4 regions of the Pseudarthrobacter sp. NPDC092419 genome follow, and region 2 is predicted to be linked to each of the others. Evidence: riboswitches for the same ligand, from Rfam matches in the RefSeq annotation. Region 2 holds a riboswitch; each other region holds the start of a gene.
What was found. Region 2 has a riboswitch for thiamine pyrophosphate ahead of ACIQC0_RS14245 (ECF transporter S component). Riboswitches for the same ligand answer to the same signal wherever they lie in the genome.
Positions count from the first base shown of each region.

Region 1: linked by a shared signal. The riboswitch ahead of thiO (glycine oxidase ThiO) and the one ahead of ACIQC0_RS14245 (ECF transporter S component) in region 2 are both predicted to bind thiamine pyrophosphate.
Region 3: linked by a shared signal. The riboswitch ahead of thiC (phosphomethylpyrimidine synthase ThiC) and the one ahead of ACIQC0_RS14245 (ECF transporter S component) in region 2 are both predicted to bind thiamine pyrophosphate.
Region 4: linked by a shared signal. The riboswitch ahead of ACIQC0_RS08765 (bifunctional hydroxymethylpyrimidine kinase/phosphomethylpyrimidine kinase) and the one ahead of ACIQC0_RS14245 (ECF transporter S component) in region 2 are both predicted to bind thiamine pyrophosphate.

Region 1 is NZ_JBIVQF010000010.1:24,300-28,486, forward strand. Features, by position in the region: gene ACIQC0_RS14605 (RNB domain-containing ribonuclease) at 1-998, opposite strand, end outside; gene thiE (thiamine phosphate synthase) at 1,044-1,706, opposite strand; TPP riboswitch at 1,734-1,853, shown strand; gene thiO (glycine oxidase ThiO) at 1,846-3,168, shown strand; gene thiS (sulfur carrier protein ThiS) at 3,165-3,401, shown strand; gene ACIQC0_RS14625 (thiazole synthase) at 3,406-4,187, shown strand, end outside.
Region 2 is NZ_JBIVQF010000009.1:117,949-122,135, reverse strand. Features, by position in the region: gene ACIQC0_RS14265 (Na+/H+ antiporter subunit E) at 1-385, shown strand, start outside; gene ACIQC0_RS14260 (monovalent cation/H+ antiporter complex subunit F) at 382-660, shown strand; gene mnhG (monovalent cation/H(+) antiporter subunit G) at 650-1,069, shown strand; gene ACIQC0_RS14250 (DUF4235 domain-containing protein) at 1,107-1,370, opposite strand; TPP riboswitch at 1,508-1,647, shown strand; gene ACIQC0_RS14245 (ECF transporter S component) at 1,714-2,337, shown strand; gene ACIQC0_RS14240 (ABC transporter ATP-binding protein) at 2,337-3,884, shown strand; gene ACIQC0_RS14235 (energy-coupling factor transporter transmembrane component T family protein) at 3,881-4,187, shown strand, end outside.
Region 3 is NZ_JBIVQF010000004.1:304,074-308,260, forward strand. Features, by position in the region: gene ACIQC0_RS09125 (VOC family protein) at 1-386, opposite strand, end outside; partial or broken gene ACIQC0_RS09130 (amidohydrolase family protein) at 451-1,548, opposite strand; TPP riboswitch at 1,627-1,734, shown strand; gene thiC (phosphomethylpyrimidine synthase ThiC) at 1,729-3,531, shown strand; gene ACIQC0_RS09140 (alpha/beta fold hydrolase) at 3,528-4,121, opposite strand.
Region 4 is NZ_JBIVQF010000004.1:232,907-237,093, reverse strand. Features, by position in the region: gene ACIQC0_RS08770 (Rne/Rng family ribonuclease) at 1-2,483, shown strand, start outside; TPP riboswitch at 2,602-2,698, shown strand; gene ACIQC0_RS08765 (bifunctional hydroxymethylpyrimidine kinase/phosphomethylpyrimidine kinase) at 2,688-4,187, shown strand, end outside.

The DNA.
Region 1 (4,187 bases), on a different contig from region 2:
ACAGTGCCGTCGAAGGCGGTGTAGGCGGCGCCGCGGAACAGCATTCCGGCGGAGTGCAGGATGGCAAGCTGGCGCGGCTCCGTGGGGTCCAGGGTGCGGAGGTATTCGCCGTAGCTGATCTTTCCGTTCCAGGGCTTTCCCAGAACTTCTGTCTGGAGCCGGAAGTGGTCCAGGGATCGGCTGTCGGGCTCGGGCATGGTGCGCAGGATACCCACCTTGCCGTCCAGCATGAGGCGGGCGGCGGCCATCCCGGTCATGAGGGAAATCTGTGCGTTCCAGTCCTCCACGGGAAGCTGCGGGGCGGCGGCAATCCGGTAGCCGCCGTCGGGGAGCTGGACGATCTCCTGGTCCGGCATGTTCAGGCTGGCGCCGCCCCGCTCGCGCTCCAGTGCCACGCGCTTGAGCCCTACCTCCTTGAGCAGCTGGAGGACCGGCGGCGCCGTGCCGGCGTCGAGCTCCTTCTGGGCGCCCTTGTAGCTGAGCTTGTCACGGCTGCGGACGCGCGCCCGGCGCACGGTCACGGCAGTCACTTCCGCGGCGTTGTCCAGCTGGAAGTCCCAGACGAACGCCGGGCAGTCCTGGTCCGGCAGCAGGCTGCCGGCACCTTCGCTGATGACCTCCGGGTGCAGCGGGATCCGGCCGTCCGGGGCGTAGAAAGTTTGCCCCCGGCGCCGTGTTTCGGCATCCAGCGGCCCTCCCGGCCGGACAAAAGCGGGAACGTCGGCGATGGCGTACAGCACCCGGTAGCCGCCCTCGGCAGGCTCAATGAACAGGGCCTGGTCCAAGTCCGTGGAGGATTCCGGGTCGATGGTGATGAAGCCGACGCCGGTCAGGTCATAGTCGGGCATGTCCAGCGCGGCCACGGCCGCTTCGGCGTCCGCGACGACTTCCGTTGGGAATCGGGCGGGCAGTTCCAGCTCGGTGCGCAGCGCGCTCAAGGCCTCCTCGAGCGCGTTTTTGTGCTCGTGGACATGGGGGGCCAACCGATGATGCGACACGAAAATCAGCCTAGCCCGAAACCACCGGAACGAGGAACAGCGGGGCTAGCGCGCGGCGTCCAGCGCCGCGAGCAGCGAGGCTGCAGCCGCGGCCGGGTCCGGCGCCTCCGTGATGGCGCGGACCACCACGATCCGGCGGGCCCCTGCAGCGACCACCTTGTCCACGTTGCCGTGGTCGATTCCGCCGATGGCAAACCAGGGCAGGCCGGCCGGCGCGGCGGCCGCGGCGTGCCTGACCAGGTCGAGGCCGACGGCGGCCCGGCCGGGTTTCGTGGGCGTCGCCCACAGCGGACCCACGCAGAAGTAGTCCAGCCCAGCCGGTCCCGAGGCAGCGGCCACCGCTGCATCCACCTGCTCCGGCGCGTGCGTGGACTGCCCGATCGCCGCGCCGTCCAGGAAGCTGCGCGCGGCCTTGACGGGGAGGTCCTTCTGGCCGATATGGAACACCGGCGCCCCGGAAAGGGAAGCGATATCGGCGCGGTCGTTGACGGCCCACAGCCGGCCGTGCCGTTCGGCAGCTTCGCGCAGCACGTCGAGCAGCTCCAGCTCCTCGACGGCCTCGATGGTTTTGTCCCGGAGCTGGATGATGTCCACGCCTCCGGCGAATGCGGCGTCGACGAACCGGGCAAAGTCGCCCTGGCCGCGGCGGGCATCGGTGCAGAGGTACAGGCGGGCGGACGCCAAGGCGGCAGCGGGGGACACATTCATGGCAGCAAGCCTAGTTCCTCTAAACTGGCCTCGTACTGCGGGAGCCTGCGGCGGCTGTCATAAAAGCGCCGGGCTGAGAGGGCGTCAGAGCCGACCGCTTGACCTGATCCGGCTAATACCGGCGTAGGGAAGGAACCATATGGGCAACCCCACCGTTGGGTCCGGCGCTGCCGCAGGAAGCGTGGTGCATGCCGACGTCGCCGTCATCGGCGGCGGGGTGATCGGCCACAGCATCGCCTGGGAAGCCCGCCGCTCCGGCCGATCCGTGGTGCTGGTGGACGATGCCCCCGGAACCGGCGCCAGCTGGGCGGCAGCCGGAATGCTCGCCCCCGTCAGTGAGCTTCACTACCAGGAGGAAAACCTCCTGGACCTGATGCTGGAAGCCTCCTCCCTGTGGCCGGGTTTCGTAGCCGCCCTCAGCGCCGCCGCGGGCGCGGCGCCCGGATACCTCACGACGCCGACCCTCGCCGTCGGCGTGGACGCTGCGGACCGGCGGGCGCTGTTGGACCTTCGGTCCGTGCAAAAGGCCAACGGCCTCGACGTGGAGCCCCTCACGGTCCGGGAGGCCCGCCGCCGGGAGCCGCTCCTGAGCCCGGCGATCGCCTGCGCCCTGGACACCCCTGCCGACCACCAGGTGGATCCGCGGCAGCTGGTGGCCTGCCTCCGGCTGGCGCTCTCCCGGCACGCAGAAGGCGACGGCGGGGCCGGCACCCGGGTGGCGGGCGCCGTCGACGGTTACGCGGTCCCGGCCCGGGCCGCTGAACTGCTTTGGAAGGACGACGGCGTGGCCGGAGCCCTGCTGAAAGGCGGCGGAAAGGTCTTCGCGGGGGAGACCGTGGTGGCCAATGGCCTCTACGCAGGAGCGCTCGGCGGACTGCCAGCCGGACTGGCCCTGCCGCTGCGTCCCGTGCACGGCGACATCCTGCGGCTCGCCGTGCCGGAACACCTTCGCCCGCTGGTGACCGCCACGGTCCGGGGCCTGGTCCATGGCGTGCCCGTCTACCTGGTGCCCCGGCAGGACGGAACCGTGGTGATCGGCGCCACCCAGCGCGAGGACGCCCTGGGCGGGACGGCTCGCTTGGAATCCGGTGCAGGTCAGGACGCTGCGTCCGACGGTGCGGTGTCCGCCGGCGGGGTCTACCAGCTCCTCCGGGACGCCCAGGCGCTGGTACCCGCCGTCGCCGAACTGGAATTACTCGAATGTACAGCGCGGGCCCGCCCCGGAACCCCCGATAATGCGCCACTGCTGGGCCGGGTCCCGCTGCCTGACGGCGCAGCGGGACACGTCCCGGGGGTCATCGTCGCCACCGGCTTCTTCCGCCACGGCGTGCTGCTGGCACCCGCCGCCGCGGCTATTTGCCGCGCCCTGCTGGATGGCAGTCAAGACCCCCGCTGGGCAGCGTTCAACCCTGCCCGGTTTTCCGCAGCCGCATCACGCCACGACACCAAGGAGAGAGCATGAATATCATTCTGAACGGAAGCCTCCGCGCCGTGCCGGACGGCGCCTCCATTGCTGCGCTGGTCAGCCATATCACCGGCCGGCCGCTGGCAGCAGACGGCCAGGCCGCGGACGGGCGGAAGCTTGGCGTGGCGGTGGCGCAGAACGCGCAGGTGGTGCCGCGGAGCCAGTGGTCCGCCACAGCGCTCGCCGAGGGCGACGACGTTGAACTTGTCACCGCAGTGCAGGGAGGCTGACATCATGACCCAAATAACGAACGCACCCGCCGGCGCAGAATCCGACGTTGCCGACACCTTGGTGATCGACGGAGTCCCGCTGCACTCGCGGCTGATCATGGGGACCGGGGGAGCGCCCAGCCTGGAAGGGCTCGGCGCTGCGCTGCTCGCCTCCGGTACAGCGTTGACCACAGTTGCGATGCGCCGTTATTCCCCTGCGGAGACCGGCTCGCTGTTCCAGCTGCTGGTGGACCACTGCATCCGGGTGCTGCCCAACACGGCGGGCTGCTTTACAGCCCGTGATGCCGTCCTCACCGCTGAGCTGGCCCGCGAAGCCCTGGAGACGGATTGGGTCAAGCTGGAAGTCATCGCTGACGAACAGACCCTCCTGCCGGATGCCGTGGAGCTGGTCGACGCCACGGAACAGCTGGTGGCCCGTGGCTTCAAGGTCTTTGCCTACACGAATGACGATCCTGTCCTGGCGCTCCGGCTCGAAAACCTGGGCGCCACGGCCGTCATGCCGCTGGGAGCACCGATCGGAACAGGCCTGGGCATCCTGAACCCGCACAACATTGAGCTGATCGTCTCCCGCGCTTCGGTTCCCGTGGTGCTGGACGCGGGAATCGGGACCGCTTCCGACGCCGCGCTGGCCATGGAACTGGGCTGCGACGCTGTGTTGCTGGCGACGGCGGTGACGAGGGCGCAGAACCCTGCGCTGATGGGCGCGGCCTTCAAGCACGCGGTGGCTGCCGGCAGGATGGCCAGGGCTGCGGGGCGGATCCCGCGGCGTGAGCATGCACTCGCGTC
Region 2 (4,187 bases):
ACTGAGCGGCCGGTTCAACATTTTGTACGCCGTACCCTTCGCCTTTGCCTTCCTGGGAAAGGTGGCCGCCGCAAGTGCCCAGGTGCTCTTCCTGGCGGTGGTCCGTGGGCGCAGGGTGAGGAACGCCGTCGTCGCTGTGACGCTCCGGAGCCACCAGGACCTTCTGGTGACGGCCACCGGGCACGTGATTTCGCTGATTCCGGGTTCATTGGTGGTGGAGGTGGACCGTTCCACGTCCACCCTGTATCTGCACGGGCTGAACATCAGCGCTGAGCAGGACGTGGCCAGGCTGCGTAACGAAGTACTTTCCATTGAAGCGGGGCTGATCAGGATCATGGGCACACCGGCCGAACTTGAGATTGTCCGACGGGAGGCCGCCGCATGATGCAGTCCGTGCTGGCCGTGACGGCCGTGATCCTGTCGCTCGCCGCGGGCGGGGCCATTATCCGGATTGCCCGCGGACCTTCGCTGCTGGACCGCGTACTGGCCACCGACGTCCTGCTGGCGATCCTGGGCGCAGCGCTGTGTATCGACATGGCCGTGAACCGCCACCTGAACAACCTGATGCTGGTGGTGGCCATCTCGATTATCGGCTTCGTCGGCTCCGTGACCGTGGCGCGCTTCGTTGCGGACAGAAGGGAGCAGCCGCATGAATCCTGAACTGCTGATGGGCTACCGGGCGGTGGGCGAGACTGTCGCGGGCGTTGATGCCTGGGTGGACGCCGTTTCTGCGGTGTTCATGGTGGTCGGCGCTGCCCTGTCGCTGGGCGCCGCCATAGGCCTGCTGCGGTTTCCGGACCTGCTGAGCCGGATGCACGCCGCCACGAAGCCGCAGGTGCTGGGACTGTTCCTGCTGCTGGCGGCGATCGGGCTGCAGCTGCGCACCTGGTGGGTGTGGCCCGTGCTGCTGGTGGCCTGGATCTTCCAGTTACTGACGGTGCCGGTCTCCGCGCACATGGTGGGCCGGGCCGGTTACCGGACCAAGCACCTGCACCGGGAACTGCTGACCTCGGACGAGCTCGAAGCCGTGGTGCAGAAAGCCGCCGGCAACCCGCCTCCCGAGGAATGAGTGAGGCGGGTTGCCGGCGGCAGATTGAAGCGCGGGGCTAAACGATGTCCTGGCTCTTGGCGAAGCGGGTGATGGCGCGCTGGGTGCCGCGGTTCGCCAGGACCTGGATGACGGTGCTCACCGATGCGGAGATCAGGGCGAACGTCAGGGCCGAGTGCAGGCTGGTGGGCACATCCTCGTCCTTGCCGGTGGGAGGCTTCCGGCCTGTGGTCTTCTCCCAGACGGTGTTGACCACCTTGGTGCCGACGAAGCCTGCCACCAGCGAGATGCCGGTGCCGAGCAGCTTAATGAAAAGGTTCATTCCTTGTACTCCTTGCGGGCAGAAAACGGACTGACCCCAGCCTAACGGCCCGGCGCCGTAATTTTCCCCGCCGCCATTGGCCGCTGCGGTGTAAACTGAACCAGCCCTCAGGGGCCGCATCATTCGGAAACACATCATTCAAACGACAGGGGAGCGCCGCCGTCGGGCATCACTGGCTCAGCCAGGAACCCGTCCGGGCGCTGAGAGTGCGGGAAGCCGCAGACCCTCGAACCTGATCCGGTTAGTACCGGCGTAAGGGAGTCGAGTTCTCGAAGTGCCCGGCAACACCGTCCAACGCGGTTGCCGGGAGCACTTTCCCCTCCTGTTACCCAGGAGGATCACCATGGCAACTGCAGCAATCAAGAAGACCCCCGGCAAGTCCTGGCGCGTCGTGGACATCGTGGTGGCGGCGCTGATCGCCATCGCCGGCGGCGTCATTTTCTGGGCCTGGTCCCAGGGCGCGCTGGCAGTGTCCGGCCCGATGAACGCCATCTACCCGCCCCTGACCGGCCTGATCGCCGGCGGCTGGATGATTCCGGCCGTCCTGGGCATGCTCATCATCCGCAAGCCCGGCGCGGCGCTGTTCTGCGAGACGGTCGCAGCCACGGGCGAGCTGCTGATGGGGTCGCAGTACGGCACGTCGGTGCTGTTCTCCGGGTTCGTCCAGGGCCTCGGCGCAGAGATCATCTTCGCGATCTTCGTCTACAGGAAGTTCAACCTGCCGGTGGCACTGATCGCGGGCGCCGCTGCCGGCCTGTTCTGCGGGCTGAACGATTCGTTCTCCCCGTGGGGCTGGAACATCGCCTACTCCGCCGGCGACAAGTTCGCGTACATCCTGTTCACCAGCATCTCCGGTGCGATCATCGCCGGTGCGCTGTCCTGGATCGCCACGCGCGGCCTCGCCCGGACCGGCGTCCTGAGCCCCTTCGCCTCCCGCAAGGCGGCCACGGAGCCCGTCTTCTCCTGATGTCGGAACCTTCCGGCAGCGCCTCCGCCGTCCGCCCCGCCGCGGTGGCCGCCCGCGGCTGGGGCTGGCGGCACGCCGGGCGCACCAAGCCGGCCGTCCAGGGCCTCGACCTGGACATCGCGCCGGGGGAACGTGTGCTCCTGCTCGGCCCGTCGGGTGCCGGCAAGTCCACGCTGCTCCACGCCCTCGCCGGGGTGCTGGGGGACATGGACGACGACGGCGAGGCCGGCGACGCTGACGAGTCCGGTTCGCTTCTGGTCGATGGAGCTTCCCCCCGAGGCCGGCGCGGCCGCGCCGGACTGATGCAGCAGGACCCGGAGACGCAGGTGGTTCTTTCGCGCCTTGGTGACGATGTCGCCTTCGGCGCCGAGAACCTGGCCGTTCCCCGTAACGCCATCTGGGCGCGCGTGCACGAGGCGCTGGCCGACGTCGGGCTTTCCCACCTGCCGCTGCACCACCCCACGTCTGCGCTGTCCGGAGGGCAAAAACAGCGGCTCGCGCTGGCGGGCATCCTGGCGATGCGCCCAGGGCTGGTCCTGCTGGACGAGCCCACCGCCAACCTGGACCCGGCTGGCGTGCTGGAGGTCCGGGACGCCGTGGGCCGCTGCCTGGACAAGACCGGCGCCACGCTGGTGGTGGTGGAGCACCGTGTCTCCGTCTGGAAGGACCTGGTGGACCGGATCGTGGTCCTGCAGCCGGGGTCCGCTGCGGACCCCGCTGTGCTGCTGGACGGGCCGCCGGACCGGGTGCTCACCGAGGCCAGGGCGATGCTCATGGCCGCCGGCGTATGGGTGCCCGGCCACGTGCCGGCCACGCGCGCACGTGCGGCCATGCCCTCACCGGGCTCCGGCGACCTCCTGCTCGCGGCCGAAAAGCTGGGCGTCTCCAGGGAACGCGCGCGCCGCAAGGGATTCGGCAAGATCCCGCCGGTCCCGGTCCAGCGCGATGTCACGGCGCAGGTGCGGGCTGGCCAGGCCCTGGCCATCACGGGGCCCAACGGGGCGGGGAAGTCCACGTTCGCGCTGACCCTCGCCGGGCTCCTGGAACCGGTGGAAGGGAAGGTTTCTGCCACCGTTGGCCTGAGCCGCGGCGCGGGAATCGACCCGTACCAGTGGAAGGCGGAGCAGCTGATCGAACGGATCGGCACCGTGTTCCAGGAGCCCGAGCATCAGTTTGTCACCGGGACAGTGCGGGACGAACTGCTGTTCGGTCCGCGGCACCTCGGGCACGGCGAAGAACGGGTTGACGAACTGCTCGAGCGGCTGCGGCTGACGGCCCTGGTGGACGCGAACCCCTACACACTCTCCGGAGGCGAGAAGCGGCGGCTCTCTGTGGCAACGGTCCTGGCCGCGAGCCCGCAGGTGCTGGTCCTCGACGAACCGACGTTCGGGCAGGACGCCAACACCTGGGCAGAACTTGCGTCCTTCCTGTCCGAGCTCCTGGACCAGGGCACTTCCGTCGTGGCAGTAACCCACGACGCCGAATTCACCGCCGCCCTCGCCGGTGCCGAGCTGCACATGGCAGCGCCGGAACGGGTGGCATCGTGACGGGGGCAGCGCGGCAGGAACTGAACCTGCGCGGCAACCAGGCGCTGCTCACCCGTGCCAACCCCCTGAGCAAGTTCGCGGCGGTCTTCCTCATGACACTGGTGCTGGCGCTGTCCATCGACTGGGTTTCAGCCTCCGTGGCGCTGGTGTTCGAACTCCTCCTGTTTCCGCTGGCAGGGCTGACCTTCGTGCTGCTGTGGCAGCGCGGGTGGCCGCTGATCCTCGCCGCGGCGGTGGGGGGCTGGAGCACCTCCATCCTGGCGCCGGACAGCGGAAGGACGCTGATCGACGTCGGGCTGTGGA
Region 3 (4,187 bases), on a different contig from region 2:
TCAATGCCGTTACCCTCGGGATCGCTGAAGTAGAAGGCCTCGCTGACCAGGTGGTCGGCGCTGCCCGTGAACAGGCCCGGGTCGAACTGGGCAGCCGTGGCCACCGTAGCGGCGAGGGCCTGCTGCGTTTCGAAGAGAAGTGCCGTGTGGAACAGGCCGGCCTCTCCCCGGCCCGGCAGGTGCAAACCGGGCGCCGGAGCCAGGTGGACCAGCGGCCTGCCCAGCCGGCCCAGGTAGACGCCGCCGTCCTGCTCGGCCACGACGTCCAGGCCCAGCGCCTTTTGGTAGTAGTGCGTCATGAGCTTCATGTCGCCCACCTTGAGCATCACCGTGCCCATGCCGAGCCCGGAGGGAAGAAGGTCCTGTTTTTCGGTCTTTGCGGTCATTGGAACGCCCCTACTCGTGCGGCCGCCCGGGTGGTGGCCCTGTCATGTCAAATGACTTGAAGCTTCAATTTATTCCTTGTTCATAAACTATGCGGCCGGCCAGCACCACCTGCTGCAGATGGCGGATTGCTTCCGGCCGGGTCCGCGGATCTTCGCTGCACACCACCACGTCTGCCCGCGCACCTTCGGAGATGCCGTCCGCTCCCAGCCACTCGCGCGCGCCCCAGCAGGCGGCGTCGAGCGCCGCAGCTGCCGGCAGGCCCGCGGCATGGAGCGCCAGGATCTCGTCCGCAATGCGGCCGTGCCGGATGACGCTCCCGGCGTCGGTGCCCGCGAAAACCCGCACGCCGGCGTCGAACGCCTCCGCCACCCGCTCCGCGCGGCGCTCCCAGAGCGCCAGCATATGGGCCGCGTAGCGCGGGAATTTCGGCTGCGCCTGCGCGGCAATGTCCGGAAAAGTGGCGATATTGATCAGAGTGGGCACAATCGGCACGCGCTGCTCGGCGAAGCGGGACAGGTGCCGCGGCAGGAGGCCGGTGGCGTGTTCAATGCAGTCGATGCCGCCGTCCAGCATCTGGTCAAGGGTCTCCTCGGCGAAACAGTGGGCGGTGACACGGGCGCCTTCGTCGTGCGCCGCCCGGATGGCATCGCGGACGACGGCGGAAGGAAAGGAGGGTGCCAGGTCGCCAGCGCCCCGGTCGATCCAGTCGCCAACGAGCTTCACCCAGCCGTCGCCGTCGCGCGCCTGTTTCCGGACCATTTCGACGAGCCCGTCCGGTTCGACTTCGTGGGCGAACCCCCGGAGGTAGCGCCGGGTGCGCGCGACGTGCCGCCCGGCGCGGATCAGTACCGGAAACTCTCCGCCGCCCTGCATCCAGCGCGTGTCCGCCGGGGAACCGGCGTCCCGGATCAGCAGCGTGCCGGCGGCCAGGTCCGCCCGCGCCTGTGCTGCGGCGGTGGCGGCGTCCACGGGACCCTGCGGCCCCAGGCCGATATGGCAATGTGCGTCAACAAACCCCGGCAGCACCCAGCCGGGCAGGACGCGGTCCGGCACCCGCTAAGGCTTCCGGAAGGTCAGGCGCCCGTCCACGGACCACAGCCCGCGCACTTCCCGGTCCGGGCCTGTGAGCGCCGGTCCGCTGAAATGGATAACCTCCGGCATGGAACTCCTCTCGTCCTGCCCGGTCAGGCTAGCACCGTGAATGTGACGCCGCTCCCCCGGTGCCTGTGGTAGCTTCTTCCCTGACCACACGGGTGCCCCTGCAGGGGCTGAGATCGGGCTGACGCAGCCTGCGACCGTCGAACCTGTCCGGGTAATGCCGGCGAAGGAAGTGAGTATTCCTTGAGTACACCAGAAACACAGCTGAACCCTGCCCTCGATGCGTCTGCGGAGCCTGTCACGCAGTCCCTGAAGTCCCATTCGCTCGCCTTCCTCGAAGACAGCGAATCAGGCCTCCGGGTTCCTGTCACCGAGATTTCCCTGGCGAACTCCCCCAACGGCGAGCCCAACCCGCCATTCCGTGCATACCGGACCGCCGGTCCGGGAAGTGACCCGGTCCGGGGCCTGCGGCCCTTCCGCACCGAGTGGATCGAAGCGCGCGGGGACACGGAAGCATACAGCGGACGGGAGCGGAACCTGCTCGACGACGGCCGGTCGGCTGTCCGCCGCGGCGCAGCCTCCGCGGAGTGGAAGGGCGCGCAGCCGGTGCCCCGCCGCGCCGTCGACGGCAAGACAGTCACCCAGATGCACTACGCCAGGCAGGGCATCATCACGCCCGAGATGCGCTTCGTGGCGCTGCGGGAAAACTGCGATGTGGAACTGGTCCGCAGCGAGGTTGCCGCGGGCCGGGCCATCATCCCCAACAACATCAACCACCCGGAATCGGAACCGATGATCATCGGCAAGGCATTCCTGGTGAAGATCAACGCCAACATCGGCAACTCCGCGGTCACCAGTTCCATCGCCGAGGAAGTGGACAAACTTCAGTGGGCCACCCAGTGGGGCGCGGATACAGTCATGGACCTCTCAACCGGCGACGACATCCACACCACGCGCGAGTGGATCATCCGCAACTCCCCCGTGCCGATCGGCACCGTCCCCATCTACCAGGCCCTGGAGAAGGTCAACGGCGAAGCAAACGCCCTGACGTGGGAGATCTTCCGTGACACGGTGATCGAGCAGTGCGAACAGGGCGTGGACTATATGACTATCCACGCCGGCGTGCTCCTGCGCTATGTTCCGCTCACTGCCAACCGGGTCACCGGCATCGTGTCCCGCGGCGGTTCCATCATGGCGGGCTGGTGCCTGGCGCACCACCAGGAAAATTTCCTGTACACGCACTTCGACGAACTCTGCGAAATCTTCGCCAAGTACGACGTCGCGTTCTCGCTCGGCGACGGGCTGCGGCCGGGCGCCACGGCGGACGCCAATGACGCCGCCCAGTTCGCCGAGCTGGACACCCTGGCCGAGCTCACCCAGCGCGCCTGGGAGTACGACGTCCAGGTCATGGTTGAAGGTCCGGGCCACGTCCCGTTCCATATGGTCCGTGAAAACGTCGAACGGCAGCAGGAGCTGTGCAAGGGCGCCCCGTTCTATACCCTGGGGCCGCTGGTGACCGACGTTGCCCCCGGCTACGACCACATCACTTCGGCCATCGGCGCCACGGAGATTGCCCGCTACGGCACGGCGATGCTCTGCTACGTGACTCCCAAGGAGCACCTGGGCCTGCCCAACAAGGACGACGTCAAGACCGGCGTGATCACCTACAAGATCGCGGCACACGCGGCGGATCTGGCAAAGGGCCACCCCGGCGCGCACGAACGCGACGACGCCCTGTCCAAGGCAAGGTTCGAGTTCCGGTGGCGGGACCAGTTTGCATTGTCCCTGGACCCGGTCACGGCCGAGGCGTTCCATGATGAGACCCTGCCGGCTGAACCGGCCAAGACCGCACACTTCTGCTCCATGTGCGGGCCGAAGTTCTGCTCGATGCGGATCAGCCAGGACATCCGGGACGAGTACGGTTCTGCGGAGGCGCAGGCCGCACTGGCGGAGGCGGCGTCCGGAATGCGGGAGAAGAGCCAGGAATTCCTTGCCGCCGGCGGGAAGGTCTACCTGCCGGAGTTGAAGGTGCCGGCGGGGAGCTAGGAGGCTTGCGCCGTCTGGCCGCGGCTGACACCTGCGATAAACCGCCGGATGGTCCTGTCGCCTTCCACGGAATCGTGCGGCCGGTGCCCGCCGGCAGCAGTGCGGTGCACGGCGCCGGTTTCCCGCAGGTAGCCGGCAATCTCTTCGAACAACGGCTCCCAGCCTCCGGTGAGCACCAGGGTGGGGACACCGGGAACGATATGCAGCGGAGCTTCTGCGCAGTCGCGGAACTGTGCCCGGTGCGCCGCCGTTGCGGGCAGGTCGGCCGTCAGGGACAGGCAGGCCGGCTCCACGAGAACCAGAGAATGGACGAGGTCAGGACGTTCCACCGCGGCGAGCATCGCGGGTATGGCGCCTTGGGCGTGGGCCACGACATGGCCGCCTGACGCGCCGCCGTCGTCCTGCAGCGCGCGGAGGATGATCGCGGCGTCCCCGCCAAGGGACGGCTCTGCCGTCCCGGCCGCGGGACCGTACCCGAGGCGCCGGAGGAACAGGGCATCGTAGGCCAGCGCCATGCCGTGCTGGCGGGGCCAGGCGGCCGCGCCGAAGCTTCCGGCGCCATGCACGAACACTACCCGTTGCTTGACCATTACCCCACCCTATTCCACGGCCACAGCATCTTAAGTAAGTAGCGCCAAGTGTCGTTTTGAAGGGTC
Region 4 (4,187 bases), on a different contig from region 2:
CCGCCGATGAAGACACCGCCGGACCGGTCGAAGAAGGCGTAACGTCGCGACGGCGCCGCCGCCGTCGTCGCGGCGACCAGGACCTTGAGCTCACCGGCGGCGAGGACGACGACCCGCCCAACACGGTTACCCGCGTCCGCGCACCCCGCCCCGCGAGCGACATTCCCGTCAGCAACCGTGTCACCAGCGTCAAGGGTTCCACCCGCCTGGAAGCCAAGAAGCAGCGCCGCCGCGAATCCCGCGACACCGGCCGCCGCCGCACCGTCATCACCGAGGCGGAATTCCTGGCACGCCGGGAATCCGTGGACCGGCAGATGATCGTCCGGCAGCGCGACGACAGAATCCAGATCGGCGTCCTGGAAGACGGCGTCCTGGCCGAGCACTTCGTCTCGAAGACCCAGCAGGACTCCCTGATCGGCAACGTCTACCTGGGCAAGGTCCAAAACGTGCTGCCCTCCATGGAGGCCGCGTTCGTAGACATCGGCCGCGGCCGCAACGCCGTCCTTTACGCCGGTGAAGTCAACTGGGACGTTGTGAACCTGGAGGGCAAGCAGCGCCGAATCGAGAACGCGCTGAAGTCCGGCGACACCGTCCTGGTGCAGGTCACCAAGGACCCTGTGGGCCACAAGGGCGCCCGCCTCACCAGCCAGATTTCGCTGCCGGGCCGCTACCTGGTGTACGTCCCGGGCGGGTCAATGACCGGAATCTCCCGGAAGTTGCCGGACGTGGAGCGCAACCGCCTCAAGCGAATCCTCAAAGACCGCCTGCCGGAGCATGCCGGCGTCATTGTGCGCACGGCCGCTGAGGGTGCCTCCGAAGAAGAGCTGACGCACGACATCAACCGCCTCCGCGCGCAGTGGGAAGGCATCGAAAACCAGTCGAAGTCCACCAAGATCCTTGCCCCGGAACTGCTCTACGGTGAACCGGACCTGACCATCAAAGTGGTCCGTGACGTCTTCAACGAGGATTTCTCCAAGCTGATCGTTTCCGGCGAGGAAGCCTGGGACACCATCGAGGCCTATGTGACCTACGTGGCTCCGGACCTGGTAGGCCGGCTGGAAAAGTGGACCCAGGACCAGGACATCTTCTCCGCCTGGCGTATCGACGAGCAGATCCACAAGGCCCTCGAGCGCAAGGTCTTCCTGCCCTCGGGCGGCTCCCTGGTGATCGACCGGACCGAAGCCATGACCGTGGTGGACGTCAACACCGGCAAGTTCACCGGCAGCGGCGGCAACCTCGAGGAAACCGTCACCAAGAACAACCTCGAAGCTGCCGAGGAAGTTGTCCGCCAGTTGCGCCTGCGTGACATCGGCGGCATCATCGTCATCGACTTCATCGACATGGTGCTCGAGTCCAACCGCGACCTGGTCCTGCGCCGCCTGGTGGAGTGCCTGGGCCGCGACCGCACCAAGCACCAGGTTGCCGAGGTTACGTCCTTGGGCCTGGTCCAGATGACGCGCAAGCGCATGGGTACGGGCCTCCTGGAGGTCTTCGGCGAGCAGTGCGAGGCCTGCGCGGGCCGTGGCATGATCACGCACGATGACCCAGTAGAGCACCGCCGCGCCAACACTGTGGCGGCTGAACACCACGTTCACCGTGCCGACAACCGCGGCGAATCCAGGGGCGAGGGTGCGCGCAACGAGAACCAGCGCGGCGACAGCAACCAGCCGGGCGGACGGGAGCGCAAGCGCCGGCGCGGCCGGGGCGGCCAGCAGGCAGAAGTGACGCCGGCGGCGGCACCCGCCGTCCAGCTCCACACGGTCCACCCGGACCCGTCCGACGCCGAACGCCACGCCAAGGCAGAGGCCACCCGCCTGGCCCTGGCCAACATCGCGGCGGCGGCCCATGCGGCGCACCTCCACGACGACGAGGTGGCAGCAAGCAAGCAGGCAGCATCAGCTGCCGCGCCCGCGGCGCCGGTGCCCGCTGAACGCGCAGAAGCGGAAAAGCGCGACGCCGTTGCTTCCGCCCGGCCCGCAGCAGTGCTCACCTTCGGCGGCGAGAAGGTTGCGCTGCCCTTCGTGGAGCACACGGAAGAGCAGCAGCCCCAGCCTTCGCTCTCCCTGGACCGGCTGGCCGAGGCGTTCGCACACCTGGGCGGACCCGTCAGCGAGGAGGAAGCTGCACCGGCAGCTGCCGCCGCCGAGCCAGCAGCACCCGCTGCTTTGGCCGTACCGGTTTCTGCAGCTCCAGCGGCTCCCGCAGGTGCATCCGCGGAGAAGGACTACTCCGACCACACGCTGGAGCAGTCCCGCCAGCGGAGGCCGCGCCGCAACCGGAGCGCGAGCCGTGCCCAAGGCGCAGCCAACGCCACCACGGTGGAGCAGCACGAAAACGTGCCGGCCCCGGCCGCCGGGCACTCCCACGCGGCCAAGGCTCCGGAACCTGCCGCGGGCCCCGCGCCGGAAACAGCCCCGCCAGCCGCGAAGCAGGCGGAGGAGCCCATCATCCTCGGCGTCGGGGTGCCGGCCTCGGAGCTGTAGCCCGGGCAAGCGCCCTCCGGAAGTCCCCGTCTCATGGACTTTTCCCCCTGGAAACCCCTGGGGAGAAGTTCATAAGGCGGGGATTTCTGCGTCCGGGACGGCAAAACGGCTAGGCTGGGAAACCGACACGGGGTGCCGCGCAGAGGGCGGCTGAGATCCAGACCCGTTGAACCTGTCCGGTTAGCACCGGCGAAGGGATGTCTCTTGTCATCGATCACTGTCCTGCCACAAGTGCGGGAAACTGGCGCCGCACTGTCCCGCATCCCGCGCGTCCTGTCCATTGCCGGCTCCGATCCCTCCGGCGGCGCCGGCATCCAGGCGGACCTGAAGAGCATCGCGGCCCACGGTGGCTACGGCATGGCTGCCATTACGGCGCTCACCGCGCAAAACACCCGTGGCGTGCAGGCAGTGCACGTTCCGCCCGCAGACTTTCTGGCACAGCAGCTGGATGCCATCAGCGAAGACATCACCGTGGACGCGGTCAAGATCGGCATGCTCGGCGAGGCAGCGGTCATTGAAGTGGTGCGGGCCTGGCTCGAGAAGGCGCGCCCCGCCGTCGTGGTCCTCGACCCGGTGATGGTTGCCACCAGCGGCGACCGGCTCCTGCAGGAGTCCGCCGAGACCGCCCTGCGCGCCTTGTTGCCGCTGGCGGACCTCATTACCCCGAACCTCGCCGAACTGGCGATCCTCGTTGGCGAAGAGCAGCAGTCCACCTGGGCTGGGGCCCTGGACCAGGGCCGGCGGCTTGCCCGTGCCACCGGCGCGACGGTCCTGGTCAAAGGGGGCCATCTCGCAGGCCGGGACTGCCCGGATGCGTTGGTGGACACGTCCGGCCGGCTGTCCGCGGAAGTGGTGGAACTGCCGGGCGAGCGGGTCGCTACGCGGAACAGCCACGGCACGGGCTGCTCCCTGTCCTCGGCGATGGCCACAATCCAGGCCCGGCTCGGACATTGGGAAGCATCGCTTCGGGAGGTCAAGCCATGGCTGGCGGGCGCACTGGCTGCTTCGGGCCAGCTGTCGGTGGGAACGGGAAACGGCCCCGTGCACCATTTCCACCACCAGGACGTCCCGCGCCCTGAAGGTGCCTTCGGCCGGCAGCTCTGGGCGGACGCCGAGGACTACCTCGAGGACATTTTTGCCCTGCCCTTCATCCAGGCGCTGGCCGCGGGAAACCTGTCCGAAAGTGAGTTTGCGTATTACCTCGCCCAGGACGCCATCTACCTCAACGGCTACTCACGGGTGCTGGCCCGGACCAGCGCGCTGGCGCCCACGGAGGCCGAACAGTTGTTCTGGGCAGGCTCTGCGCAGCAATGCCTGGAGGTCGAGTCGGAGCTGCACCGTTCCTGGCTCAGCACCCGGCCGGCGCAGGGCGGACTGGGCCCCGTGACCAAGACGTACGTGGATCACCTGACTGCAGCGTCGGCGTCGGGCAGTTATGCGGTGCTCACCGCCGCGGTGCTGCCCTGCTTTTGGCTATATGCGGAGGTAGGGCGCACGCTGCACGCAGGATTCGTGGCAGCGGGGGAGCCGGCCGGACACCCCTACGCCGATTGGCTGCGCACGTACGCGGACGAAGCCTTCGCGGCGGCGACGCGCCGGGCCGTGGCCATCGTGGACGAGGCCGGGCGGAACGCATCCGAAACGGAGAGGACCGCCATGGTGACAGCGTTCCGGCACTCGTGCCGGCTGGAAGTGGAATTCTTC